2 regions of the Kineococcus gurbantunggutensis genome follow, and region 2 is predicted to be linked to the other one. Evidence: predicted binding sites of a transcription regulator. Region 2 holds the regulator's gene; the other holds the start of a gene.
What was found. Region 2 encodes HrcA, which represses chaperone genes, less so after heat shock. Its sites were predicted from a motif close to GNTNGCACTCGGNNNNNCCGAGTGCNANC; they were not measured.

Region 1: the regulator HrcA is predicted to act here: its motif matches at 3,508-3,536, upstream of groES (co-chaperone GroES).

The regions. Positions count from the first base shown of each region.
Region 1 is NZ_JBJLSG010000007.1:47,564-61,730, forward strand. Features, by position in the region: gene ACRYR7_RS02310 (GntP family permease) at 1-240, shown strand, start outside; gene ACRYR7_RS02315 (MFS transporter) at 329-1,717, shown strand; gene rimI (ribosomal protein S18-alanine N-acetyltransferase) at 1,796-2,278, shown strand; gene ACRYR7_RS02325 (class I SAM-dependent methyltransferase) at 2,297-3,478, opposite strand; gene groES (co-chaperone GroES) at 3,691-3,987, shown strand; gene groL (chaperonin GroEL) at 4,080-5,696, shown strand; gene ACRYR7_RS02340 (WhiB family transcriptional regulator) at 5,904-6,206, opposite strand; gene ACRYR7_RS02345 (MerR family transcriptional regulator) at 6,597-7,622, shown strand; gene ACRYR7_RS02350 (response regulator) at 7,856-8,467, shown strand; gene shbA (RNA polymerase sigma factor ShbA) at 8,472-9,308, shown strand; gene ACRYR7_RS02360 (hypothetical protein) at 9,305-10,942, shown strand; gene guaB (IMP dehydrogenase) at 10,964-12,484, shown strand; gene ACRYR7_RS02370 (GuaB3 family IMP dehydrogenase-related protein) at 12,564-13,685, shown strand; gene ACRYR7_RS02375 (oxidoreductase) at 13,682-14,167, shown strand, end outside.
Region 2 is NZ_JBJLSG010000045.1:17,944-32,110, reverse strand. Features, by position in the region: gene ACRYR7_RS10870 (DUF4870 domain-containing protein) at 1-147, opposite strand, end outside; gene ACRYR7_RS10865 (DUF3097 family protein) at 272-1,141, opposite strand; gene hrcA (heat-inducible transcriptional repressor HrcA) at 1,266-2,312, shown strand; gene dnaJ (molecular chaperone DnaJ) at 2,353-3,471, shown strand; gene ACRYR7_RS10850 (Gmad2 immunoglobulin-like domain-containing protein) at 3,647-4,882, opposite strand; gene ACRYR7_RS10845 (RNA polymerase sigma factor) at 4,879-5,361, opposite strand; gene ACRYR7_RS10840 (HIT domain-containing protein) at 5,611-5,973, shown strand; gene ACRYR7_RS10835 (N-acetylglutaminylglutamine amidotransferase) at 5,996-7,780, shown strand; gene ngg (N-acetylglutaminylglutamine synthetase) at 7,802-9,595, shown strand; gene ACRYR7_RS10825 (saccharopine dehydrogenase family protein) at 9,724-10,956, opposite strand; gene ACRYR7_RS10820 (DNA-formamidopyrimidine glycosylase family protein) at 11,103-11,843, shown strand; gene ACRYR7_RS10815 (hypothetical protein) at 12,014-12,592, opposite strand; gene ACRYR7_RS10810 (DUF6286 domain-containing protein) at 12,589-13,230, opposite strand; gene ACRYR7_RS10805 (Asp23/Gls24 family envelope stress response protein) at 13,227-13,658, opposite strand; gene ACRYR7_RS10800 (DUF2273 domain-containing protein) at 13,651-13,830, opposite strand; gene ACRYR7_RS10795 (hypothetical protein) at 13,860-14,167, opposite strand, start outside.

The DNA of each region.
Region 1 (14,167 bases), on a different contig from region 2:
CTCATCGCGCCGGCGGTGGACGCCGCGGCCGGGCTCTCGAGCCTGGACCTGTGCTTCGTCGTGGTGGCCATCGCCGCCGGGGCCACGGCCCTGAGCCACGTCAACGACTCAGGGTTCTGGCTGGTGGGCCGCTTCCTGGGCATGGACGTGCCCACGACGCTGCGCACCTGGACGGTGATGGAGACGGTCATCGGGGTCGTCGGCTTCGCCCTGGCCTGCCTGGGGTACGCGCTGCTCTGACCCGGCGCGGCCGCGCACGGGCCGTGTCGCGGTTGACACGGCCCGTGCGCGCCGCCAGCGTGGGGGCTCCCCTCACCGTGGAGCGGTCATGACACCGACGTCGCCCCAACCCTCGTCCTCCTCGGCGCACGAGCGCCTGGCCTCACCGGAGCTGCGCTCCGCCGTCTCGCGGGCCTCCCGCCGGCTCATGCCGATGCTGGTCGTCCTGTACGTCGTCGCCTTCCTGGACCGCACGAACGTCGGCTTCGCCGAGGAGGGGCTCGAGGTCGACCGCGGCATCAGCGCCGCCGCGTACGCCTTCGGCGCCGGCGTCTTCTTCGTCGGGTACGCCCTCTTCGAGATCCCCAGCAACCTGGCGCTGCAGCGCTTCGGCGCCAAGGCGTGGCTGGCCCGCATCGCCATCACGTGGGGGCTGGTCTCGGCGGCCTTCGCGTTCGTGCAGGGCGAGACCTCGTTCATCGTCCTGCGCTTCCTGCTCGGGGTCACCGAGGCCGGGCTGTTCCCCGGCGTCATCATGTTCCTGGCGGAGTGGTTCCCCAACCGGGTGCGCGTGCAGATGTTCGCCGTGTTCTACCTGGCGCAGCCGTTCTCGCAGATGATCGGCGCCCCGCTGTCGGGCGCGCTGATCTCGATCGGCGACCGCATCGACGGGGTCGCCGGCTGGCAGCTGATGTTCGCCGTCGAGGGCGGGCTGGCGGTCGTGGCCGGTGTCGCGGCGTTCTTCCTGCTCACCAACTCCCCGCAGGAGGCGAAGTTCCTCGACGAGGGGCAGAAGCGGGCCCTGCGGGAGGTGATGGCCGACGAGAACGCCGTCAAGGACGAGGACGGCCCGCGCGGCGTGGCGGCGGCGATGCGCCACGGCAAGGTCTGGTACTTCACCGTCATCTACTTCTGCCTGCAGATCGCCGTGTACGGGGTGACGTTCTACCTGCCGCAGCAGGTCTCCCGCCTGGTCGGGCGCGACGTCGGCTGGGAGGTGGGCCTGCTGGCCGCGATCCCGTGGTTCTTCGGCCTCTTCGCCTGCTACTTCGTCGGCCGGGTCGCGAACACGGTGCACCGCCGCCGGCTGCTGGGCACGCTGTTCTTCACCACCACGGGGCTGTGCATCTTCGGCTCCGCGTGGGCGGGCTCGACCGGGCGCCCGGTGCTGGGCATCGTCTTCATCACCCTGGCGGTGTGCTCGTTCCTGTCCACCGGTCCCATCTGCTGGTCGTTCCCGACGGCGTTCCTGGCCGGCACCGCCGCCGCGGCCGGCATCGGGCTCATCAACTCCCTGGGCAACCTCGGCGGGTTCGTCGCCCCGATCCTGCGGGCGAACATCGCCGAGGCGTTCGGCTCCGACGACGCGGGCCTGTACGCGCTGGGCGTCCTGCCCTTCCTGGCCGCGGCGATGATGTGGGGCACCAAGCGGTTCACGATCCGGGCGAACACCCTGCTCGACGTGCGCGCCGCGGACGAGCGCAGCACCACCCGCTGAGCCACCCGCCGCGCCGGCCGCCGGGCCACCCGCCGAGCCCGGCGGTGGGCCCGGCGGCCGGCGGGTAGCGTCGCCCCGGTGAGCTGCGCACCGGGGACCGCGACGGGCACGGGCGCCGGCGGGGTCGTGCTCGCCCCGGCGCGGTGGTGGCACCTGGCGGACGTGCACCGCCTGGAGGCCGACCTGTTCGGGCCGACCGCGTGGTCGCCCGAGACGTTCTGGGGCGAGCTGGCCGCGCCGGGGCGCACGTACCTGGTCGCGCTGGAGGGCGGGGAGGTGCTCGGCTACGGCGGCCTGGCCGTGGCCGGCGCCGACGCCGACGTGCAGACCCTCGGCGTGGCGCGCGCGGCGCAGGGCCGCGGGCTGGGCCGGCGGCTGCTGCGCGCGCTGCTGGGGGCCGCCCGCGCCGGCGGCGCCACGCACGTGCTGCTGGAGGTGCGCGCCGACAACGAGCCGGCGCAGGCGCTGTACCGCTCGGAGGGCTTCGAGCAGATCGCCCGCCGGGCGCGCTACTACGAGCCCGGCGGCATCGACGCGCTGGTGCTGCGCGCGCGGCTGTGAGCCCCGGCGCGCGAGCGCTCAGGCCACCGGCTCCACCACGAGCACCGACTGCCGGCCGGCCACCCGCGTCAGCACCACGGTGGCCGGCACCGAGCCCTTCAGGGCGAGCTGGCGGCGCAGCACGTCCGGGTCGACGGCGGTGCCGCGCTTCTTCACCGTCAGCGGCCCCACGTCGCGCTCGCGCAGGTGGCGCCGCAGCGCCTTGAGCCCGAACGGCAGCACGTCCAGCACGGCGTAGGAGCGCGCGAACGGCGAGGCCGCCGGGCCGTCGGTGGTGACGTAGGCGATGGACTCGTCCACCAGGCGCCCGCCGAGCAGCCGGGCGGCGGCGCCGACGAGGCCGGCGCGGATGACGGCGCCGTCGGGCTCGTGCAGGTGCGAGCCGACCGCGCCGACGTCCGGCACGGGGTTGTCGGCGTCGTCGAGCTCGAAGCGCTCGCCGCCGCGCACCACCAGGGCGCTGCGGGCCACGCCCGGCCGGGCCAGCGGCCCGCACCACAGCGCGGACTCGACCACGTCGCCGTCCACGGACGTCCACCGCGCCTCGGCGCCGGCGGGCACCAGCTCGTGCGGCAGGCCCGGGGCGAGCTTGGCGCCGGTGGCCGGCACGGCGGCGGCGGTGGCCAGCACGAAGGACAGCGGCGGGGAGGTGGCCTCGGGGTCGAACAGGCGCCGCCCGCCCGCGGTGCGCCGGGCCGGGTCGAACCAGGCGCCGTCGCCGGGCCCGAGCTCGCCGGTGACGCCGGCGGTGACGTCGGCGCAGCGCACCTCGGCGCGCCCGGCCAGGTTGGCGGCGGCCACCGCGGCGGTGCCGGGGTCGGCGTCGACGGCCAGCACGCCCAGGCCCGCGTCGGCGAAGGCGAGGGAGTCGGCGCCGATCCCGCAGCCGAGGTCGGCCACGCGGCGCACCCCCGCCTGGGCGAAGCGGCGCGCGTGCTCGGCGGCCACGACGGCGCGGGTGGCCTGCTCCACCCCGGCGGCGGTCAGCAGCAGCCCGTGCGCGCGCGGGCCGAGCTTGGCGGCGGCGCGCTCGCGCAGGCGCGCCTGGGTCATGGCCAGGGCCACCAGGGCGGGCTCGTGGCCCTCGCGGCGCAGCCGCTGGCCCAGCGCCAGGGGGTCCGCGGGGCCGGCGGCGGCGACCAGGTCCAGCAGGGCGCGCCCGGCGGGGGAGGTGAGCGCGGCGACGTCGGCGGGGTCCACCCGCCCGACTGTGCCAGGCGGGGACCGTCCCTGGCACTCGGTGGGCGGGAGTGCTAACTTCTCTCCCAGCGTCGGTGGCACTCCCTGACCGGGAGTGCCAGCAGCGAGGCGGCGCCGCCCGGCACCCGCGACGACGGTCGCGCGCCCGCCTCGCACCCGACCCACCAGTACGCCAGATCCGCACCGAGTACGCAGAAGGGGAGGGCCGCCCAGTGTCGGTCTCCATCACTCCGCTCGAGGACCGCATCGTCGTCAAGCCGCTCGACGCGGAGCAGACGACCGCTTCCGGTCTGGTCATCCCGGACACCGCCAAGGAGAAGCCCCAGGAGGGCGAGGTCCTGGCCGTGGGTCCGGGCCGCGTGGACGACAACGGCAACCGCGTGCCCGTCGACGTCACCGTCGGCGACAAGGTCATCTACTCCAAGTACGGCGGCACCGAGGTCAAGTACGGCGGCGACGAGCTGCTGATCCTCTCGGCGCGCGACGTGCTCGCCAAGGTCTCCAAGTAAGCCGCAGCAGGTCACGACGCCCCGGGCGCCCGAGTCACCGGGTGCCCGGGGCGTCTGCCGTTGCCGCACGAGGATCTGGAAGGAAGAAGCGCATGGCCAAGCAGCTCTCGTTCAACGAGGACGCCCGCCGCTCCCTGGAGCGCGGTGTCGACGCCCTCGCCAACGCCGTCAAGGTGACCCTGGGCCCCAAGGGGCGCAACGTCGTCATCGACAAGAAGTGGGGTGCGCCGACGATCACGAACGACGGCGTCACCATCGCCCGCGAGGTCGAGCTCGAGGACCCGTACGAGAACCTCGGCGCCCAGCTCGCCAAGGAGGTCGCCACCAAGACCAACGACGTCGCCGGTGACGGCACCACCACCGCGACCGTCCTGGCGCAGGCGATGGTCCACGAGGGCCTGCGCAACGTCGCCGCCGGCGCGGCGCCGTCCGCCCTCAAGCGCGGCATCGACGCGGCCGTCGACGCGGTGAGCGACGAGCTGCTCAAGCTCGCCCGCGACGTCGACGGCAAGGGCGACATCGCCCACGTCGCCACCATCTCCGCGCAGGACGCGACCGTCGGCGACCTGCTCGCCGAGGCCTTCGACAAGGTCGGCAAGGACGGCGTCATCACGGTCGAGGAGTCCTCCACGACCGCGCTGGAGCTGGACTTCACCGAGGGCATGCAGTTCGACAAGGGCTACATCTCGCCCTACTTCGTCACCGACGCCGAGCGCCAGGAGGCGGTGCTGGAGGACGCGTACGTCCTCGTGCACCAGGGCAAGATCTCCACGGTCACCGAGCTGCTGCCGCTGCTGGAGAAGGTCCTGCAGGCCTCCAAGCCGCTGCTGATCATCGCCGAGGACGTCGACGGCGAGGCGCTGTCCACGCTGGTCGTCAACAAGATCCGCGGCACCTTCAACGCCGTGGCCGTCAAGGCCCCCGGCTTCGGCGACCGCCGCAAGGCGATCCTGGGCGACATCGCCACCCTCACCGGCGGCCAGGTCGTCGCCGAGGAGGTCGGCCTCAAGCTCGACCAGGTCGGCCTGGACGTCCTGGGCACCGCCCGGCGCATCGTCGTCACCAAGGACGACACCACGATCGTCGAGGGCGCGGGCGACTCCGACGAGGTCGCGGGCCGCGTGGCCCAGATCAAGGCCGAGATCGAGCGCACGGACTCCGACTGGGACCGCGAGAAGCTCCAGGAGCGCCTGGCCAAGCTCGCCGGCGGCGTCGTCGTCATCAAGGTCGGCGCGCACACCGAGGTCGAGCTCAAGGAGAAGAAGCACCGCATCGAGGACGCCGTCTCCGCGACGCGCGCCGCGATCGAGGAGGGCATCGTCGCCGGCGGCGGCAGCGCCCTGACCCACGCGGTGCGGGTGCTCGAGGGCGGCCTGGGCCTCGAGGGCGACGAGGCGACCGGCGTGAAGCTGGTGCACCGCGCCGCCACCGAGCCGCTGCGCTGGATCGCGGAGAACGCCGGCCACGAGGGCTACGTCGTGGTCGAGAAGGTCCGCGACCTCGAGCCGGGCCACGGGCTGAACGCCGCCACCGGCGAGTACGTGGACCTGCTGGCCACCGGCGTCATCGACCCGGTGAAGGTGACCCGCTCGGCGCTGCGCAACGCCGCCTCGATCGCGTCGATGGTCCTGACCACCGACACCCTCGTGGTGGACAAGAAGGAGGAGGAGCCGGCGGCCGCCGGCCACGGTCACGGCCACGGCCACTGACCCCTCCCGCAGCACGACGAAGGCCCGGTCCCCCCGAGGGGGCCGGGCCTTCCGTCGTCCCGGCGGCGGTGCCGCCGGTGCTGCTGCGTCGTGCTGCTGAGTCGTGCTGGTCGTGCCGTGCTGCTCGTCGTGGCGTCCCGCGCACCGCACCGTCCCGTGCGCGGTGGCGCCGTGCGACGCCGGCGGGCCCCCGCCCGCCGGGCGGCGTCAGCTGGCGATGCGCAGGGTGCGGCGGCGCTCGGCGGCGTAGATGGTCTCGCGGTCGTCCTCGGTCAGGCCGCCCCAGACGCCGTAGGGCTCGCGCACCTTCAGGGCGTGCTTGCGGCACTGCTCGATCACGGGGCAGCCGGCGCACACGGCCTGGGCGGCGGCGTCGCGGTTGCGGCGGGCCGGGCCGCGCTCGCCCTCGGGGTGGAAGAACAGGTCCGGGTCGGCCTCGCGGCAGGCACCGATGAGCTGCCACTCCCAGATGTCGGCGACGGGTCCGGGGAGGCGGGAGATCTCGGCCATGGTGCGCTCCTTGAGGTGCGTGGTGCGGGGGGACCGCCGGGGCGGTGGATCTTGCTGACGAGGTAGGACGCTACAACCGCGTCAGAAGTTGTTCAAGGCCCTGGGGGCAGGTTGTTCAGAAGTGAGCCGTGTGACCTGCACCACACGGCGATCGATCGTCGCGCTGCGTGCGCGCCCGTCGTGCACCACCGGTGGACAACCCTGTGAACAACTTTCGCTCACCGGCCCGCACCGTTGCTGACCTGCGGTGAACAACGCTGAACAACCCGGTGGCGCGGTCCGGTCGCCCGGGTGGAGCACCGCTCGGCGCGGTGAGTGGCGCGCCCGTCCGGGGCGCGGGAAGATCGGTGCGTGTCCTCGCCGCCCCAAGGAGCCCCGTCGGCCCCGCGGATGACGCTGACCGTCGCGGCGGTGGCGCGCCGGCTCGGCGTGGCGCCGGCCACGCTGCGCACCTGGGACCGCCGCTACGGCCTGGGTCCCTCCGAGCACACCGCCGGGGCCCACCGCCGCTACTCCTCCACGGACCTGGCCCGCCTCGTCGTCATGCGCCGCCTGACCCTGGAGGGCGTGGCGCCCGCCGAGGCCGCAGCCCTCGCCGCCACCACCGCCGTGGCCGACGGCGGCTTCGCGCTGGCCAGCGTCTCCACCATCCCCGCCGCCGTCGTCGAGGCCGCCGCCGCCGACGCCGCCGCCGTCGCCGGCCCCGAGCAGGCCGCCCCCGGCCGCGCCGGGGGACCGGCCGCCGACCCGCGCGCCGGTCTGGCCGCGGACGCGGGCCCGGTCGCCCCCGCCGGCGGGGGCACCGCCGCGGCCGAGGCGGCCGAGCAGGCCGACGACGAGGCGGACGAGGCCGACGACGACGAGCCCGCCGCCCCGCGCGGGCTGGACGAGCTGCAGGACTGGGCCGTGCAGAGCCTGGCCGACCGCTTCGCCGAGGAGGTGCGCGCCCGCGGCGCCGCCGCCGCCTGGGACGCGGTCCTGGGCCCGGCCCTGACCACCGACGACGCCGCCCTGCACGAGGCCGTCGCCCGCGCCCTGGCGCTGCTGCCCACCCGCGACGACGAGCGCTCCGTCGTGCTCGCCGGCCTCGACCCCGCCCCCCGCGGGCCGGTCCTGGTGGCTGCCGCCGCGGCGCTGGCCGAGGCCGGCGCCGGCGCCCGCGCGGTGGGCGACGGGGTGCCGGTGCGGATGCTGGCCGCGGCCGTGCGCCGCGCGCGGCCCCCTGCGGTGCTGCTGCACGCGCGCGCCGAGCGCTCCCCGGCCCAGGTGGCCGCGCTGGCCGCGCTGCTCGCCGTGCGGCCCGCGCCCCTGCTCGTGCTCAGCGGGCCCGGCTGGCCGGCCGCCGTCGAGGGCTGCGAGCGCGCCGCGTCCCTGGCCGACGCGGTGCGCCGGTGCGCCGCCGCCGTGCACGCCTGAGGACGGCCCGCCCGGCACCCGCGCGCCGGCCCGGACACCGGCCCGGACACCGGCCCGGCCCCTTCTGCCGCCCCCGTTCCGGCGGACCCGCTTGACACCGGAGCGCTCCACCCGTTATCGGACGCTCAGGTGGGTGCCCCGGCGTGCCGATGACCTCAGCGTGGCGCGCCCGACGCGCGTCGCGGCGCTCCCACGGACGGGTGCGCTCCACCCGTACAGGGAAGAGGTAAGTGGTGGCTACGGTTCTGGTCTGCGACGACCTCCCGCTGGCTCGCGAGGCGATGCGCCGCATGGTGGCCGCCGTCCCCGGCGTCACGCGCGTCGTGGGTGCGGCCTCCGGCGAGGAGGCGCTCACCCGCTGGCCCGTCGAGCGGCCCTCGCTCGTCATCATGGACGTGCGCATGCCCGGCATCGGCGGCGTGGAGGCGGCCCGCCGCCTGCTGGCCCGGCACCCCGAGGCGAACGTCCTGATGGCCACGATGGCCGAGGACGGCGACGGCGTCGCCCGCGCGGTCGCCTCCGGCGCGCGCGGCTACGTCGTCAAGGACGTCTCCCGCGAGGAGCTGGCCACCGCGGTGCTGCAGGCGCTGCAGGACGTCTCCCGCCGCCGCGGCGGCGGCCGCGCCCGCACGGTGCTCTCCGGCCGCGCGCCGGTGCTCACCGAGCGCGAGCAGCAGGTCCTGGTCGGCATGAGCCGCGGGCGCAGCAACGCCGAGATCGGCCGCGAGCTGTTCCTGTCCGAGGACACCGTCAAGACGCACGCCCGCCGGCTGTTCCGCAAGCTCGAGGCCGCGGACCGCGCGCAGGCGGTGGCTGTGGGATTCCGCTGGGGTCTCGTACGGTAGGAGCGTGGGCCCTGGGGGCGACGAGGCCGGTGGACCGGCCGGGGCGGACGCCGCACGGCGCGCCGACCTCGGTGCTGCCCCCGTGGACGTCGCCCCCGACGCCGTCGAGGTGCGCACCGGCGCGTCCCCGGCGGTCCTGGACCACGACGGCGCCGACCCGGACGCCACCGGGGACGCGCTCGACCCGCACGGCCCCCGCGAAGGGGACCTGGACGGCGTCGGGGCGGCGGGTGTAACGCGGCACCCGCCGGCGCCGATGAGCAGGGTGGATGCCGGGGGGCTCCAGGAACTGGCGGCCCGCGCCCTGACGGGGGAGCAGGGCGCGGTCGCCGACCTCCTGGCAGCGGTTCGCCGCCTGGTCCACCGCTACTGCCGGGCCAAGCTCGGGCGGATGCCCGGAGCTGATCACGCCGCCGAGGACGCGGCACAGGAGGTCTGCATCGCCGTGCTGACGGCCCTGCCCCGCTACAAGGACACCGGGCGCCCGTTCGAGGCGTTCGTGTACCGCATCGCGGCCAACAAGGTCGCCGACGCGCAGCGGGCTGCCTACCGGGCCCCCGTGCCCACCGACGAGGTCCCGGACGCGGCCACCGCCGAGCCCGGCCCGGAGCAGCTGGCGCTGGACGCCTTCGACGCCGAGACCGTCGGCCGCCTGCTGGACACCCTGCCGCCGAAGCTGCGGGAGATCCTCACGCTGCGCGTGGGGGCGGGGATGTCCGCGGAGGAGACCGGCCGCGCGCTGGACATGACCGCCGGCGCCGTGCGCGTCGCCCAGCACCGCGCCATGCAGAAGCTGCGCAAGACCGCCGCCGCCGACGCCTCGCTGCGGGTGACGTCGTGAGCCCGGCCGACCGCACGCCGGGCGACCGCGGGCACCTGCGCGGCGAGCGCGAGGTGCTGCCCACGGTGCCCGAGCTGCTGGCCACCGACGCCCTGCTGGACCGCCTGGGCTCGCACCGCGCCACGCCGGGCGACCTGAGCGACGCCGTGGCGCGCCTGCTGGACGCCTACGCCCTGCACGCCGACCCCGAGACGGCCGGCGTGCCCGCCGTGGAGCTGCCCGGCCCCGCCGAGGGCGGCACCGGGCAGGAGCCGGCCGCCGCGGCCGGCCCCGCCCCGCGCGTGCTGCTGGCGCGCCGGCGCACCCTGGAGCGCCTGGGGCGCGGTGCCGTGGCCGGCGCCGCCGTGCTGGCCCTGCTGGGCGGCACGGCCGCGGCCGCGGCCACCGGCGGGCGCCCCGCCGACCCCGCGACGCCCGCCGTGGGCAGCCCGGTCACCTCCGTGCTGCCCGGCTGGTTCCCGGACGAGGTGATGGAGGTCCTCGGCGGCACCGTCAAGCAGCGCGTGGACCGCGAGCTGGAGCGCGCCCGCGCCGACGCTCAGTCCGGCAAGCACGTCGAGGCCGTGCAGCGCGTGAGCAGGGTCCTCACCGACCTGCGCCGCTCCGGCGGCCGCTCGCCGCTGGTGGAGCGCGTGGAGTCCGTCCTGGGCCAGTTCGAGCAGGAGGCCGGCTCCGGCGTCGTCGCCTCGACGGTGCGGGTGCCGCCGCCCGGCACGCTGCCCGCCCTGGTGGCCGCCACCGCCCAGCCCGCGGAGGCCCCCGCGCGCTGGGTGGCGCCGATGGTGCCCACCCCGCCCCCGCTCCCCGCGGACGGCGGCACGCGGACCGGGGACGTGCAGGCCGGGGACGCCGCGACGCCCGCGCGCCCCGCGCCGGGCGCCACCGCGGTGCCCACCGGTGCCCCGACCGCCGCACCCGCGCCCACGCCCACCGCGGTGCCCGGCGCGCCGTCGACGACGCCCTCGACGACCCCGTCCACGACGCCCTCCACGACCCCGTCCGCCACGCCCTCCACCACGCCGCCCGCGCCGGTGCGCGGTGGGTCCGGGGGAGCGGGCGGGTCCGGCGGGTCCGGGGGAGCGGGCGGGTCCGGCGGGTCCGGCGGCTCGTCCACGCCGGTGCCGCCGGTGGTGGCGCCCCCGCCCGCGACGCCGCAGCCGTCGGACCCCGCGACCCCCTCGCCGGGCCCGTCCGGCCCCTCGATCCCGCCGGACCCGGGGACGACCCCCGCGCCGGGCGACCCGTCGCCGAGCCCGTCGACGCCGGGGGACCCGGTGCCGAGCCCGTCCACGCCGGCGGACCCCTCGCCCGGCCCGACGCCGAGCCCGACGTCGAGCCCGGCGCCGAGCCCGACCGGGACCGACCCGGCGCCGAGCCCGACCGCGACGGACCCGGCGCCGGGCCCGACGGCGACGGGGCCGAGCGCCCCGCCGCCCGGTGCGCCCACGGGACCGCCCCAGGCCACCGAGCCGGTCCCCGGGGACCCGTCCCCGACGGCCGGCCCCTCGCCGTCGCCCTCGCCGGAGCCCGGCCCGCCCGCGGGCGGGCAGGACGGGCCGACGGCGGGCGGCACCGCCGAGCCGCCCGCCGGCCCGCCCGCCGAGCCCGTCGTCGAGCCGTCCGGGCGGGGCTGAGGGCGACGTAGCATCGTGAGGGTGACCGCGCACACCCCCGCCCCCGACGACCACGACCCGTTCGGGTTCGTGGGCCTGACCTACGACGACGTCCTGCTGCTGCCCGGCGAGTCGGACGTGATCCCCTCCGAGGCGGACACCTCCAGCCGCGTCTCCAAGCGGGTCTCGCTGCGGGTGCCGCTGCTCAGCTCGGCGATGGACACCGTGACCGAGTCCCGGATGGCGATCGCGATGGCCCGCCAGGGCGGCCTGGGCGTGCTGCACCGCAACCTCTCCGCCGACGAGCAGGCCAACCAGGTCGACATCGTCAAGCGCTCGGAGTCGGGCATGGTCACGCGGCCGGTGACCACCACGCCGGACGCCACCCTCGCGGACGTCGACGAGCTGTGCGGGCGCTACCGCATCTCCGGCGTCCCGGTGGTCGACGCGGAGGGCACCCTGCTGGGCATCGTCACCAACCGCGACCTGCGGTTCGAGACGGACTTCAGCCGCCCGGTGCACGAGGTCATGACCCCGATGCCGCTGGTGACGGCCCCGGTGGGCATCAGCGCCGAGGACGCCGAGCAGCTCCTGCGCAAGCACAAGATCGAGAAGCTGCCCATCGTCGACGGGCGCGACCGCCTCACCGGCCTGATCACGGTGAAGGACTACGTCAAGAGCGAGCAGTACCCGCTGGCGACGAAGGACGGGGACGGCCGGCTGCGGGTGGCCGCGGCGATCGGCATCTTCGAGGACGCGTGGAAGCGCGCCATGCAGCTCGTGGACGCGGGCGTGGACGTGCTCGTCGTGGACATGGCGCACGGGCACTCGCGCGCGGTGCTGGAGATGATCTCCCGCCTCAAGGGCGACAGCGCGGTCGCGCACGTGGACGTCGTCGGCGGCAACGTGGCGACCCGCGCCGCCGCGCAGGCCCTGGTGGACGCCGGCGTGGACGGCATCAAGGTGGGCGTGGGCCCGGGCTCGATCTGCACCACGCGCGTCGTCTCCGGCGTGGGGGTGCCGCAGGTGACGGCCATCCACGAGGCGTCGAAGGCGGCCCGCCCGGCGGGCGTGCCGGTCATCGGCGACGGCGGCCTGGCGTACTCCGGCGACATCGCCAAGGCGCTGGTGGCCGGCGCGGACACGGTGATGCTCGGCTCGCTGCTCGCCGGGTGCGAGGAGAGCCCCGGGGACCTGGTCTTCATCAACGGCAAGCAGTTCAAGAGCTACCGCGGCATGGGCTCGCTGGGCGCGCAGCAGACCCGCCAGGGCGCGCGCTCCTTCTCCAAGGACCGCTACTTCCAGAACGACGTCGCCTCCGACGACCGCTTCGTGCCCGAGGGCGTGGAGGGCCAGGTGCCCTACCGCGGCCCGCTGGCCGCGGTGGCGCACCAGCTCGTGGGCGGGCTGCGCCAGTCGATGTTCTACGCCGGCGCCCGCACGGTGCCGGAGCTGCAGCGGGTGGGCCGGTTCGTCCGGATCACCCCGGCGGGCCTGCGCGAGAGCCACCCGCACGACATCCAGATGACGGTCGAGGCGCCCAACTACAGCCGCGGCCGCTGACGGGCGGCCGCCGACGGTGCGGCGCCCGCCCCCGCCGCGGGGTGGGGGGCGGGCGCCGCGCAGCCGGTAGCCTGTGGGGGTGTACGAGATCGAGATCGGCCGCGGCAAGCGGGGGCGTCGCGCCTACAGCTTCGACGACGTGGCGATCGTCCCCAGCCGCCGCACGCGCGACCCCGAGGACGTCTCGACGGCCTGGCAGATCGACGCGTACCACTTCGACATCCCGGTGCTGAGCGCGCCGATGGACTCGGTGGTCTCGCCGGCCACGGCGGTGGCGATCGGGCGGCTCGGCGGCCTGGGCGTGCTGGACCTCGAGGGCCTGTGGACCCGGTACGAGGACCCCGAGCCGCTGCTGGCGGAGATCGCCGCGCTGGACCCGGCGGTGGCGATCCGGCGCATGCAGGAGATCTACGCCGAGCCGGTCAAGCCCGAGCTCATCACCGCCCGCCTGGCGGAGGTGCGCCGCTCCGGGGTGACGGTGGCCGGGGCCCTGTCCCCGCAGCGCACCCAGGAGTTCTGGAAGGTCGTCGTCGACGCCGGCGTGGACCTGTTCGTCATCCGCGGCACCACCGTCTCCGCCGAGCACGTCTCCGGCCGCAGCGAGCCGCTGAACCTCAAGCGCTTCATCTACGAGCTGGACGTGCCGGTCGTGGTGGGCGGCGCCGCCACCTACACCGCCTCGCTGCACCTGATGCGCACCGGCGCGGCCGGCGTGCTCGTCGGCTTCGGCGGCGGCGCGGCGAACACCACCCGCCGCACCCTGGGCATCCACGCCCCGATGGCCAGCGCGGTCGCGGACGTCGCGGCGGCGCGGCGCGACTACATGGACGAGTCCGGCGGCCGCTACGTGCACGTCATCGCCGACGGCGGCGTGGGCACCTCCGGCGACATCGTCAAGGCGGTGGCGTGCGGGGCGGACGCGGTGATGCTCGGCGCGGCGCTGGCGCGCGCCACGGAGGCCCCGGGCCGCGGCTGGCACTGGGGCCCGGAGGCGCACCACGCGGTGCTGCCGCGCGGGGAGCGCGTGCACGTGGGCACGGTCGCGCCGCTGGCGGAGATCCTCGAGGGGCCGGGCCGGGTGGCCGACGGCACCACGAACCTCGTCGGTGCGCTGCGCCGCTCGATGGCCACGACGGGCTACTCCGACCTGAAGGAGTTCCAGCGCGTCGAGGTCGTCGTCTCCCCGTACCAGCCGGCGTGAGCGGGCGCCCGGTGCTCTCCTGGACGCCCGACGCGCTGGGCCCGCAGGACGGGCGCACCGTCCTGGTGACGGGGGCGAACTCGGGGCTGGGGTTCCACGTGGCCACCGAGCTCGCCCGCCGCGGCGCGGACGTGCTGCTGGCCTGCCGGGACGCCGGGCGCGGCGCGGCGGCGCTGGAGCGGCTGCGCGCGGAGGTCGCGGACTCGGGCGTGAAGGCCTCCGCGGAGGTGCTGGCGCTGGACGTGGCGGACCTGTCCAGCGTGCGGCGCGCGGCCGAGGAGGTCGCGCAGCGGCGCGCGAGCGTGGACGTGCTGGTGAACAACGCCGGGGTGATGGCGCCGCCGTTCGGGCGCACCGCGGACGGGTTCGAGCTGCAGGTGGGCACGAACCACCTGGGGCACTTCGCGCTGACGGGGCTGCTGCTGCCGCTGCTGCTGGCCGGCGGCGGCGCGCGCGTGGTGAGCGTGGCGAGCGTGGCGCAC
Region 2 (14,167 bases):
CTGCTCGTACGGGTACGGCTGCTCGTGCGGGTGCTGCTGGCCCTGCGGGTACGGCTGCTGGGGGTACGGCTGCTGGGGGTACGGCTGCTGCCCGTACGGGTCCTGCGGGCCGTGGTCGGGCCGGGGTGGCTGGTGCGGGTCGCTCACGGCGTCCTCCGGGGCTGGGTGCGTGCTGCTGCCCGACGATCCTCGCGCGCCGGCCGGGGTCGCGTCGTCCTCCCGCGGGTGGTGCCGGTGCCGGGCCGGCTCCCCCCGCCGGGGGAGGGGCGCCTCAGCGGTCCGCCGCGTCCGCGGTGACGAAGTCCACCAGCTCCTCCACGCGCCCCAGCAGCGCCGGCTCCAGGTCGGCGTAGTTGCGCACGGTGCCCAGGATCCGCTTCCAGCCGTGCGCGACGTCGGCCTGCGTGGCGTGCGGCCAGCCCAGCTCGGCGAGCACGCCGTGCTTCCAGGACGTGCCGCGCGGGATGACCGGCCAGCGCTCCCACCCCAGCCGCTGCGGGCGCACCGCCTGCCAGACGTCGACGAAGGGGTGGCCCACGACCAGCACGTGCGGGTCGGCGCCCACGGCCGCCACGATCCGCGACTCCTTGGAGCCGGGCACGAGGTGGTCCACCAGCACGCCGACGCGCCGGCCGGGGCGCGGGCCGAAGGAGCGCACCGCGGCGGCGAGGTCGTCGACGCCGTCGAGCATCTCCACCACGACGCCCTCCACGCGCAGGTCGTCGCCCCACACCCTCTCGACCAGCTCCGCGTCGTGGCGGCCCTCCACGAGGATGCGCGAGGCGCGCGCGGTGCGGGCCGCGGCGCCGGGCACCGCCACCGAGCCGCTGGCGGTGCGGGTGGGCGCCGCCGGGGCGGCCGGGCCCCTCGGGGCGACCAGCCGCACCGGCTGCCCGTCGATCCAGAAGCCGGGCCCGAGCGGGAAGGTGCGGGTGCGCCCGCGCGCGTCCTCCAGGACGACGACGTGCACGCCGCCGCTCTTCTCCACGCGCACCACCGCGCCGACCCAGCCGGTCTCCACGTCCTCCACGACGAGCCCGCGCACGGCGGGCTCCTCGCGGTGCGCCGGCCGCCGCGGGTGCGGGTCCGCGGCGAGCACGTCGGCGCCGTAGCGGTCGGTGGACGGGTGCCTGGGGCTCACCCGCGGCACGCTAACGAGGGCGCCGCGCCTCGCGGTGGAGGCGCGCTGGCCTAGACTTGGCACTCTGGCGACCTGAGTGCCAGCGGGGCGGCCGCCCCGGGACGCGTCGAGCGGGGGGTGTGGGGTGAGCGACGACCGCAGGCTCGCCGTGCTGCGCGCCATCGTCGAGGACTACGTGTCGACCCACGAGCCGGTGGGCTCCAAGGCGCTCGTGGAGCGCCACCGCCTGGGCGTCTCGCCGGCGACGATCCGCAACGACATGGCGGTGCTGGAGGAGGAGGGGTACATCACCCAGCCGCACACCAGCGCCGGGCGCATCCCCACCGACAAGGGCTACCGCCTCTTCGTGGACCGCCTGGCCAGCGTCAAGCCCATGACGCCGGCCGAGCGCCGCGCCATCCAGACCTTCCTCGAGGGCGCCGTCGACCTCGACGACGTCGTGGACCGCACGGTGCGGCTGCTGGCGCAGATCACCCGCCAGGCCGCCGTCGTGCAGTACCCCTCCCTCTCGCGCGCCGCGGTGCGGCACGTGGAGGTCGTGCCCGTGGGCGGGCGCAGCGCCCTGCTGGTGCTCATCACCGACACCGGCCGGGTGGAGCAGCGCGTGGTGCAGGTGCGCTCGGCCACCGACGCGGAGTCCCTGCCCGGCGCGCTGGCCGCGCTGCGCGACCGCGTCAACGCCGCCGTGGCCGGCAAGCGCCTGAAGGAGGCCCGCGAGCAGCTGCCCGTGCTGGTCGGCTCCAGCCCGCCCGCGGAGGCGGCCGTGGCCGCCGAGGTCCTCGCCGCGCTGGGCGACTGCCTGGCCGCGGGCCTGGAGGAGCGCGTGGTCATCGCCGGCACCGCCAACCTGGTGCGCTCCGGCGCGGACCTGTCCGCCAGCCTGGGCAGCGTGCTGGAGGCGCTGGAGGAGCACGTCGTGCTGCTGCGGCTGGTGCAGGAGATGGCCGAGGAGTCCGGCGAGCGCGGCGAGCGCGGCGCGCTCACCGTGCGCATCGGCGCGGAGAACCTCCACCTCGGCCTGCCCGAGACGTCCGTGGTGAGCAGCGGCTACGGCGAGGGCGAGGTGCTGGCCCGCCTCGGCGTGCTGGGGCCCACCCGCATGGACTACCCGACCACGATGGCGGCGGTGCGCGCGGTCTCGCGCTACGTGTCCCGCATCCTGTCCCAGTGACCCGACCGACCACCCGACCGACGGGAGACCTGAGCACCCCGTGAGCGACTACTACGACGTCCTCGGCGTCAACAGGGACGCCTCGGCGGAGGAGATCAAGCGCGCCTACCGCAAGCTGGCGCGCAAGCTCCACCCCGACGTCACCTCCGACCCCGACGCGGGGGACAAGTTCAAGGAGGTCTCCCAGGCGTACGAGACGCTGTCCAACCCGGACAAGCGCGCCCAGTACGACCGCGGGGGCTCTCCCGGGGCGGCCGGCGGCTTCGGCCAGGGCTTCGGCTTCTCCGACATCATGGACGCGTTCTTCGGGCAGAGCGGCGCCCCCAGCGGCCGCGGCCCGGTCAGCCGCACCCAGCGCGGCCAGGACGCCCTCATCCGCGTGGACGTCGACCTCGCCGAGGCCGCCTTCGGCGGCGAGCGGCAGATCCAGGTGGACACCGCGGTGCTGTGCCCGACGTGCAAGGGCACCTGCTGCCAGCCCGGCACCCAGCCGGAGACCTGCGACATCTGCGGCGGGCAGGGCTCGGTGCAGCGCGTGGTGCGCTCGCTGCTCGGGCAGGTCATGACGAGCCAGCCGTGCCCGACGTGCCGCGGCTTCGGCACGGTGCTGCCCTCGCCGTGCCTGGAGTGCTCCGGCGAGGGCCGGGTGCGCGCGCGCCGGCCGCTGACCATCCGCGTGCCCGCCGGCGTGGACACCGGCACCCGCATCCAGCTCGCCGCGCAGGGCGAGGTGGGCACCGCCGGCGGCCCGCCCGGCGACCTGTACGTGGAGATCCACGAGCGCCCGCACCCGGTCTTCACCCGCCGCGGCGACGACCTGCTGTGCACGCTGGAGGTCCCCATGACGGCCGCCGCGCTGGGCGCGACGATCCCGCTGGAGACCCTCGACGGCACCGAGGACGTCGACGTGCGCCCCGGCGCGCAGGGCGGCGAGGTCGTCACCCTGAAGCAGAAGGGCGCCGAGCACCTGCGCTCCACCGGCCGCGGCGACCTGCTCGTCACCCTGGAGGTCAGCACCCCGCGCGACCTCGACGACGAGCAGGAGGAGCTGCTGCGCCGCCTGGCGGAGCTGCGCGGGGAGGTGCGCCCGGCGGGCAAGCTGGCCCCGGCCCACCAGGGCGTCTTCTCCAAGCTGCGCGGGCGCTTCGGCAACCGCTGAGCGCGGGCGCGGCGGGGGCCCCGGGGTCCCCGCCGCGCCTCGGTGCCTCGGTGCCTCGGTGCCTCGGTGCCTCGGTGCCTCGGTGCCTCGGTGCCTCGGTGCCTCGGCGCCTCGGCGCCTCGGCGCCTCGGTGCCTCGGCGCCTCGGTGCCTCGGCGCCTCGGCGCCTCAGCGCCTCAGCGCACGGTGAAGGTCTTCGTGTCGCCCGCCGGCTGCTCGCCGGCCGCGCCGCCGGACTCGTCCGGGCGCTCCACCAGCACCGTGTACTCGCCCGCCGGCAGCGGGACCGTCACCGAGAACTCCGCGAACGCGCCGTTGGCGCCGGCCTGCGCCGGGCCGCGGGTCACCTCCGCCCCCGAGGCGTCGGTGACGGTGTAGAGCAGCGTGCCCTCGAAGGCCGAGCCGACGCCGGCCACGACCACCTGCCCGGGGGTGCCGGTGTCCACCGACGTGATCCACGCCGGGGCCTGCACCTCCGCCTGCGGGGCGCGCGAGACGGTGGCGGGCACCGCGTACCCGAAGAGCACCGGCTCGGCCCGGCCGTCCTCGCGGACCTCCACGGGCACGTCCTCGCCCGCGGCGGCCGTCACGGTGTGGACGAGCTGCTGCACGGCCGCGGCGGCCCGCGCCGGGTCCAGCGAGCCCGGCGCCGCGCCGGCGGGCAGGTCCACCACGAGGCGGTCGGCCTCGCGCGTGACGCCGCCGCCGGTGACCGGCGCCCAGGGGGAGTCGTAGTCCGGGTCGGACGGCTCGCCCGCGAGCATCGCGGCCAGCGCCCGGTCGGCGTCGTCGCCCTCGCCGCCCGCGCGCACGAACTCGCGGAACAGCGAGGAGCGCGCCCCGCCCAGCCAGTACACCGGCACGCTCGCCGAGCCCGTCGGCAGCGGCAGGCCCGCGGCGCTCGTGCCCGGGGCCGCCGCGTCGGGGCTGGCCGGAGCCGTCGCCGGCGCCGTGGCGCTGCTCGCGCCGGTGGGCGTCGCGCTCGGCCGCGGCGCCGCGGCCGTCGTGCTCGCCCGCTCCGCGGCGGGGGCCGGTGCCGGGGCCGCCGGGGCGGTGGAGCTGCTCGCGGCGGCCGGGGAGGTCGGCGAGGACGCGACCGTGCGCACCGCCTCGCCGTCGCGCCCGGCGAGGGCGTAGGCGCTGCCGCCCACGACCACCACGGCGGCGGTGGTGGCGACGGCGGTCCAGGCGCGGGTGGCGCGGCGGCGGGCGGTGGTGCTCATGCGGATCTCCTCCAGGCGGTCGGCGGGCTGCGTGGCGTCGGCGCGGGCGGCCAGGGCGTCGCGCAGCGCGCGCGCCAGCGGGTCGGCGGCGGGGTCCGGCAGCGGGCCGGCGTCCACCGGCCCGCCGCCGCGGGGGTCGGTCCCGCGCGGGTCCCCGTCGCGGGGGTCGCGCTCGTCGTCGTGGTTCACGGGGTCTCCTCCTGGCGGGCCAGACCGGCGCGCAGGGCCGCCAGCCCCCGGTGCGCGTGCGTCTTGACGGCCCCGCGGCTGATGCCCAGGGCCTCGGCGATGCCCTGCTCGGACATCTCCGCGGAGTAGCGCAGCACCAGGACCTCGCGCTGCCGCGCCGGCAGCGCGTCCAGCGCGGCCAGGACCGAGCGGTGCTCCGCCGAGCGCACCGCCCGCTCCTCCGGGCCCTCCGGGGCCGGGTCGGGCAGCGGGCGCCTGCGGTCGGTGACCGCGCGGTGGCGCAGCACGTCGCGCGCGCCGTTGACCACCGCCTGCCGCAGGTACGCCACCGCCGAGGCGCGGTCGTCCAGGCGCCGCCAGCGGCGGTGCAGCGCCACGAAGGCCTCCTGCACGACCTCCTCGGCGGTGGAGGTCTCCCCGGTGAACTCCGCGGCCAGGCCCACCAGGCGGCGCCAGTGCGCGGCGTACAGGACCGTCACGGCCGTGTCGGCGTCCCACCCGCGCGGGTCCCCGGGGTCGTCCGCGAGCGCGCCGGCGCCCGCGCCGGCACCGGCGCCCACCGCGCCGGGGGCGCGCTCGACCCGCCGGTCAGCCACGGCGCGCCGCGCACTGAGCATCTCCACACGAGTACGACGAGCGAGCGGCGGTCACGGTTGACATCCAAGCGGAGCGGATCCGCCGCGCCGGGCAGGAGGGCGGGCGGCGGGCCGCGCGGGTACGGTTCGCGCATGAGCGGCAGCCGCAACGGACGAGCCCCCGCCGACCTCTTCCTGAGGATCGTCTCCGGGGAGCTGCCCGCGACGATCGTGCACTCCGACGACCTCGTCGTCGCCTTCGAGGACGCCGACCCCCAGGCGCCCGTGCACGTCCTCGTCGTCCCGCGCGAGCGGCACGAGACGGTCGCCGAGCTCGCCGCCGCGGCCCCGGCCACCCTGGCGCGGCTCGTCGAGGTCGCCCAGCGGGTGGCCGACGAGCGCTGCGGCGGGCACTTCCGGCTCGTCTTCAACACCGGTGAGGACGTGGGGCAGTCGGTGCCCCACGTCCACGGCCACGTCCTCGGGGGCCGGGGCTTCACCTGGCCGCCCGGCTGATCCCAGGGTTGGATGGTGCGGCATGTGCGGCTTGTGCGGTGAGATCACGTTCGACGGTCGGCCTGCGGACATCGGCGCTGTCCAGCGGATGTCCCAGCCGCTGGCGCCCCGCGGCCCCGACGGCGAGGGGTACTGGGCGCAGGGCCGGGTCGCCTTCGGGCACCGCCGGCTGTCCGTCATCGACCTGTCCGCCTGCGGCTCGCAGCCCATGGTCGACCCCGAGCTGGGCCTGCACGCCGTCTTCAACGGCTGCGTCTACAACTACAAGGAGCTGCGCGAGGAGCTGACCGGGCACGGCTACCGGTTCAGCTCCACCTCCGACACGGAGGTGATCCTCAAGGGCTACCACCGGTGGGGCACCGACGTGGTGGACCACCTCAAGGGGATGTTCGCCGTCGTCCTGCACGAGCGGGACTCCGGGCGCGTGGTGCTCATGCGCGACCGCCTGGGCATCAAGCCGCTGTACCTGGCCGAGACGCCCGGGCGGCTGCGCTTCGCCTCCTCGCTGCCGGCGCTGCTGGCCGCCGGCGACGTCGACACCACCATCGACCCCGTCGCCCTGCACCACTACCTCACCTGGCACGCCGTCGTGCCCGCCCCGCTGACGATCCTCAAGGGCGTGCGCAAGCTGCCCCCGGCGACCGTGCGGGTCGTCGAGGCCGACGGCACCAGCCGCGAGCACCGCTACTGGAACGCCGCCCACGTGCGCCGCGAGCAGTACGCCGGGTTCTCCGGCGAGGACTGGGAGGACGCGGTCCTGGACTCCCTGCGCGCCGCGGTGCGCCGGCGCACCGTCGCCGACGTGCCCGTCGGGGTGCTGCTCTCCGGCGGGCTGGACTCCAGCCTCATCACCGGCCTGCTCGCCGAGGCCGGGCAGAGCGACCTGGCGACCTACTCCATCGGGTTCGAGTCCGTGGGCGGGCGCGAGGGCGACGAGTTCGCCTACTCCGACGTCATCGCGCAGCGGTACGCCACGAACCACCACCGCATCCGCGTCACCGGCGACGAGCTCGTCGGCGCCCTGGGCCACGCCGTGGGCGCCATGCACGAGCCGATGGTCAGCCACGACGTCGTCGCCTTCGACCTGCTCAGCCAGCAGGTCTCGCAGTCCATCCGCGTCGTGCAGTCCGGCCAGGGCGCCGACGAGGTCTTCGGCGGCTACCACTGGTACCCGCCGCTGGCCGGGCTGACCCCCGAGCAGGGCGTCTCCGCGTACGCCAAGGCGTTCTTCGACCGCGACCACGCGCAGATGGCCCAGGTGCTGCAGCCGCAGTGGATGCTCGAGCAGGACCCCTCGCTGGACCTCGTGCGCCGGCACTTCACCGCGCCCGGCGCCGAGACCGCCGTGGACGCCGCGCTGCGCCTGGACACCGAGGTCATGCTCGTCGACGACCCCGTCAAGCGCGTGGACAACACCACCATGGCCTGGGGCCTGGAGGCGCGCGTGCCGTTCCTCGACCACGAGCTCGTCGAGCTGGCCGCCGCGATCCCGCCCGAGCTGCACCTGTCCGAGGGCGGCAAGGGCGTGCTCAAGCGCGTGGGGCGCAAGGTCATCCCCGCCGAGGTCATCGACCGCCCCAAGGGCTACTTCCCGGTGCCGGCCATCACGCACCTGGAGGGCAAGGTCCTCGGCCTGGTCAAGGACGCCCTGTCCAGCGAGGCCGCCCGCCGGCGCGGGCTGTTCCGCCCCGAGTACGTCTCCGAGCTGGTGCGCGACCCCAACGCCGAGCTGACCCCCCTGCGCGGCAACAAGCTGTGGCAGCTGGGGCTGCTGGAGCTGTGGCTGCAGCAGCACGGGATCGACTGAGCGGGCCGGGAGGTGACCACGATGAGCTCCGCGGGGATCCGGCGCCGGGGCAGGGTGGCCGGCCTGCGCGGGCGGACCGACGCGCCCGCCATCTCCAGCCGCACCTGGCAGCGCCCGCCCAGCCACTTCACGCGCGACATGGCCACCGACGTCGCCCTCGACATGGGCTGGGGCCGGCTGGTGTTCGGGCACACCTTCACCGACCAGCGCGACGTCGTCGACGCCCTGCGCGCCGAGGAGACCGGCGAGCGCGACATCGCCATGTACGTGCGCGAACCGCAGGTGCTCGTGGGCCTGGCGCCGCACGAGCTGTTCATGGACCCCTCCATCACGTTCCGCCTGGACCTGGCGCGCTACCGGCCCCCGCGCGACCGCAACCCCGACGTGTTCGTGCGCATGGTCCGCGAGCGCTCCGAGCTGGAGGACGTCAACCGCCTCTACGCGGCCAACGGCATGGTGGCCTCCGACCCCGACGTCATGTGGGCCAACCACCGCACCCGCACCTTCACCTACCTCGTCGCCGAGGACACCCGCACCCGCGAGGTCGTCGGCACCGTCACCGGCGTCGACCACGTCCTCGCCTTCGGCGACCCCGACGGCGGCGCCAGCCTGTGGTGCCTGGCCGCCGACCCCCAGGCCGCCCCCCGCGGCACCGGCGAGGCGCTCGTGCGGGTCCTCGCCGAGCGCTACGTCGCGCGCGGGCGCGCCATCCTCGACCTGTCCGTCCTGCACGACAACGACGGCGCCATCGCCCTGTACCGGCGCCTGGGCTTCCGCCCCGCCGCGCCCGTCGTCGTCAAGCGCAAGAACCCCATCAACCGCCCGCTGTTCGCCCCGCAGCCGGAGCAGCTCGGCGAGCTGAACCCCTACGCGCGCATCGTCGCCGACGAGGCCCTGCGCCGCGGGGTGCGCGTGGAGGTCACCGACGCCCCCAGCGGCGAGATGCGCCTGACGTACGCCGGGCGCTCGCTGCTGACGCGCGAGTCCCTCTCGGAGCTGACCAGCGCGGTGGCGATGAGCCGCTGCGACGACAAGCGCGTCACCCGGCGCCTGCTCGCCGCCACCGGCGTGCGGGTCCCGCGCGCGGTGGAGCTGGCCCCCGACCCCCTGGCCGACACCGGCGGCCTCGCCGCCGCCGAGCGGCTCATCGCCGAGACCGGCCCGGTCGTGGTCAAACCCGCCCGCGGCGAGCAGGGCAAGGGCATCACCGTGGGCGTCGCCGACGGCCAGGCCCTGCGCCGCGCGGTCGCCGAGGCCTCGGCGAACTGCCCCGACGTCCTGGTGGAGGAGTTCGTCGCCGGGCAGGACCTGCGCATCGTCGTCATCGACCACGAGGTCGTCGCCGCCGCCGTGCGCCGCCCCGCCGCCGTCATCGGCACCGGCACCGACGACATCCGCACCCTCGTCGCCCGGCAGAGCCGGCGCCGCCACGCGGCCACCGGCGGGGAGTCCACCATCCCGCTGGACGCCACCACCGAGGCGGTCGTGCGCGACGCCGGGTACTCCCTGGACGACGTGCTGCCCCGCGGCGAGCGACTGGAGGTCCGCCGCACCGCGAACCTGCACACCGGCGGCACCATCGACGACGTCACCGACGACCTGCACCCCGACCTGGTCGACGCCGCCGTGGCCGCCAGCCGCGCCATCGGCATCCCCGTCACCGGCCTGGACCTGCTCGTGCCCGACGTCTCCGGGCCCGAGCACGTCGTCATCGAGGCCAACGAGCGCCCCGGCCTGGCCAACCACCAGCCCCGCCCGACCGCGCAGCGGTTCCTGGACCTGCTCTTCCCCGAGACGCGGCGCGTGCAGGGGTAGGGGTCCACGGGGGCGTCCCGCCCGGCCGCCGGGGGTGTCCCGTCCGGTCGCCCGGACGGGGACTCGGGCCGGGACCGGGGCAGGACCCGGGCGAGGACCCCGGGTCCGTCGGCGCCGTTGTGCCCGGCTCACGCGACCGCGTCGGTGCGCAGCGTGAAGCCCCGCGCGCGCAGCCGGTCGGCCAGGGCGGTGCCGATGCCGGTGGCGGGGGTGAGCACCCCGGCGGCGCCGGGCAGGGCGTCGCCGTCGAGGGCGAGGGCCAGGGCGCTCTCGCCGAGCATGACGGCGGTGGCGGCGTAGCCGGGGTCGCCCTGCGCGGCCACGGTGGTGCGGTAGCGGCGCCCTCCGCCGGTGCGGGCGTCGAGCTCGACGCGGAACCGGCCGGTGCGGCGGGTGCGCTCGCCCGGGCCGCTGCCGGGGGCGGGCAGCAGGCGGTCCACCAGCGGGCGGGCCGGGCGCAGCGACAGCGCCCCGGCGAGGGCGGCCAGGGCGCCGGTGACGGCGAGCGCGCCCGCGGGGGCGGCCGGGCCGGTGAACGCCACGACCTCGCGGTAGCGAAGCCGGGGCCCGTACGCGTGGCCGAGCAGCGCGTTGCTGCGCCGGACCACGCGCGTGTTGTACGGGGCCATGACGAACGGCGCGGCCCACGCGCCGTCCTCGGCGCGCCGGTGCGGGCGGAACAGGTCGCGCTGCTCGCCGAGGTCGGGTTCGGCGGCGCGGTCGGGGCTGAGCGCGTACGGGTCGGCCAGCAGCGCCCGCGCCGCGGGGTCCTCGCGGGCGGTGTCGAGCTGCAGGCGCAGGGAGTCCACGGTGCCGCCGCTGACGCCGCCGCGCGCGGAGCGCAGCTCCAGCACGGCGTCGGTGAGGGGCCCGGCGCCGTCGGCCGCGGCCCGCAGGTGCGTCAGCAGCACGGCCAGGTCGGAGGGCACGGAGTCGAAGCCGCACGAGTGCACGATCCGCGCCCCGCTGGCGCGGGCGGCCTCGTGGAACCCGTCGGCGCTGCGGCGGGCGAAGAGCACCTCGCCGGTGAGGTCCGCGCAGTGCGTGCCCGCCTCGGCGCAGGCGCGCACCAGGGGCAGCCCGTGCCGCAGGTAGGGCCCCACGGTGGTGACCACGACGCGCGCGCTGCCGGCCAGCGCCCGCAGTGACTCCTCGTCGCCGGAGTCCGCGCCCAGCAGCGGCCACCGCCCGGCCGCCGGACCCAGGCCGGCGCGCACCCGCTCCAGCCGCTGCACCGAGCGGCCCGCCAGGCCCACCCGGGTGCCCGGCGGGGCGTGCTGGGCGAGGTGGGCGGCGGTGAGGCGGCCGACGAACCCCGACGCGCCGAAGAGGACCACGTCGAGCTCGCGTCCGCGCTGCACCCGGTCCACCGTAACCGCGGCCCGGCACCCCGCCACCCGGCCACCCGGCCACCCGGCCACCCGGACACCCGGCCACCCGGCCCGCGGGGGCGGGCGCGGCGCGGCCGGGACAGGATGGGCGTCCGAGCGAGGAGACCGGGGGAGCCGTGCCCGAGGGACACCTGCTGCACCGCCACGCCCGCGAGCAGGACGGCGCGCTCGCCGGGCGCGCCGTCCGGGTGAGCAGCCCGCAGGGCCGCTTCGACGCGGGGCCCTTCGACGGTCGCCTGCTGCGCGGCGTGCGCGCCGTCGGCAAGAACCTGCTGTACGCCTTCGACGGCGCCCCCGCCGTGCACGTGCACCTCGGGATGCGCGGGCTGTTCCTGCGCTACGGCTCCTGGCCGGACTCGCCGCCGCGCGGCACCCGCCTGCTGATCGGCGCGGACGCCGCGGCGTTCGCGCTCCTGGCCCCCACCACCTGCGAGGCGCTGGACGACGCGCAGCGCGAGGCGCTGCTGGCCGCGCTGGGCCCGGACCCGCTGGACCCGGCCGCCTCGCGCGAGGAGGCGGTGCACCGGCTGGTGGGGGCCCGCTCCTCGGTGGGGGCGGCGCTGCTGGAGCAGTCGGTGTGGGCGGGCATCGGCAACGCGTGGCGGGCGGAGCTGCTGTTCCTGGCCGGGGTCGACCCGGCCCGGCGCGTCGACGACGGGGAGGCCGGGCGGCTGTGGGACCTGGCGGTGCGGCACCTGGAGCTGGGCGCCGAGGCCGGTCAGGTCGTCAGCGACCCCGCCGCGCCCGACGAGCGGTGGGTCTACAAGAGGGAGGCGTGCCGGCGCTGCGGCGCGCCGGTGCGCGTCGCGCGCGTGGGCGGGCGCACCTCGTACGCCTGCCCCGTCGAGCAGACCTGACGTGCGGGGGCGGCCGCGCGGGGCCGTTCTCTGGACCCCGCGCGACCGCCCGTCCTGGGGGCCGCCCCCTGCTCCCGGTGCACCGGGCGCCCCACCGCTGTTCGGAGCCGCGGGGCGGGCGGATCGCCCGGTGCCCACCCGCACCTGCCGGACCGGCGGGTGCGGGGGTCTCAGCGCACGCGGGGGGAGCGGTCGTCGCGCGCCACCGACAGCAGCACGCGCCCGCGGGCGTCGTCGCGCCCGAGCACCTGCCGCAGCCGGGCGCTGACGCCGTCGGCGGCCGCGGCGACCTCGCCGAGGTCGGCGGTGGGCTCCACGGTGGCGCGCAGCTCCACGACCAGCTCGCCGCGGTCGTCGAGCACCCGCCCGCCGGCCGAGCGCACCCCGGGGGTGAGCTCCAGTTCCCGCGCGCCGGCGTCGGCCACGCCGTCGGGCTCCAGGCGCAGCTGACCGCCGGCGCCGGAGCCGGGCAGCGACAGCGTGCCCGCACCGCGGCGCGGCACGTGCGCCAGCAGCCACCACAGCGCCAGCACCGCCAGCACCACGGCGGCCGCCGCGCAGGCGGCCGCGAACCAGCCCGCCTCCACGACCCCGTCCGCCCCGGCGGTGGACAGCTCGCGCGGCGCGCCGGGCAGCACCCGCGCGAGCCAGCCGCCCCACCACGCCACGGCGGCGGCGCCGCCGGCGAGCAGCACCAGGCCCAGCAGGGCGGTCACGACGCGGTCCAGGCCGAGCACCCCGCGGCTCACCGGCCCACCTCCTCGGGCACGGACCCCCGCAGCGGGCCGGGGGTGGACGTCGCGGGCGCGGTGCCCACCGGTGCGGCGGTGGGCGAGGCCGAGGGGGCGCGCACCCGCACGCGCACCCGCGGCACCGGGTCCAGGGCGCGCAGCGCCTCGCTCACGGCGGTGCGCACGGGCTCCTCGACCCGCTCGGTGGTCGCCTCCACGGCGACCTCCACGCTGCGGCGCCCGGCGCTGGCGGAGGCCTCCAGGACCCCGTCGACCCGCCGGGCGGCGCCGCCGGCCAGCCGCGCCACGTCGCGCGTGGTGGTGGAGGCGGCGGCCGAGCCGCGCACCGCCACCGAGCGGCGCGAGCGGCGGGCGAAGGCGGTGGCGAGCAGCCACAGCCCGAGCAGGGCCGCCGCGGCGCCGCCGGCCGCCACGGCCGGGCCCGGGCGCAGCCCGTCCACGGCGCCGAGCACCGCCGGTGCCCACGCCGGGCCGCCGAGGGAGCCCCAGGCCACCAGGGCCTCGCGGCCCAGCACCAGCGCCAGCGCCAGCAGCAGCAGCGCCAGCACGGGCCCGACCGCGCCGACCCGCCCGGCCCCGGTGGGCCGCTTGGCCGGCGACAGCGGCGTGCCGCCCGTCGTGCGCGGGGTGCTCACTGGACCCTCCTGCTCTCGCGGACCTCGTGGACGTAGGTGGCGACCGTGACGTCGCAGGCGTCGACGACCAGGCCGCCCAGCCGGGTCAGCCGGCCGGTGACCTGCTCGCGCACCCGCGCCGCCAGGTCGGGGGCGGGCACGGGCCAGGCGGCGGCCACCCGCACCCGCACCCGCACGCGGTTGCCGGCCAGGGTGCAGTCCGCCGACGGGTAGGCGCGCCCCAGCGCGCCGCCCACGGCGCTGCCCACGGCGGCGCCGACCCCGCCGCCGGAGCGGTCGCGGTCGGTGCGCACGCTGCCGGGCACCTCCGCGGCGGCGGCCTGCGCCAGGCGCTGCGCGACGCGGTCGGCGACGGTCAGCCGGCCGCGCTGCCCGGGGTCGGCCCGGTGCAGCGCGGCGCGCGGCTCCGCCGCCGTGCGGTCAGCCACGGCCCCGGCCGGGCAGCAGCGACGTGAGGTCGACGCGGCCCTCCAGGTGGGCGCCGACGCCGTAGCCGACGGCGGCGAACAGCAGCGCCAGCAGGAACCAGCCGAGCCCGGCGGTCCCGGCGACCAGCGCCAGCAGCAGTCCGGCGAACAGGCCGGTGGTGGATGAGGACACGGTTCCTCCCGGTGTCGGTCCAGCGGTTCTCACGCGGCCACGTCCTGGACGTGGACCGCGACGGGGGCGTGCACGCCGGCCGCGCGCAGCACGCGCGCGGCGGCGGCGTGCACGTCCGCGGCCGTCTCGCGGACCCCGGCGCCGGCGGCGAGCACGACGTGCACCTCGACGGTGCCGTCGCCGCGCAGGACCTGCCCGCGCAGGCGGACGCCGGCCACGCGGCGGCCCGGCAGGTAGGTGCCGATCTCGCCGAGGGCGCCGGGGTGCAGCCGGGCCACGCCCGGCACGGCGCCGGCGGCAGCGGCCAGGTCGTCGGCCAGCCGCTGCACGGCGCGCT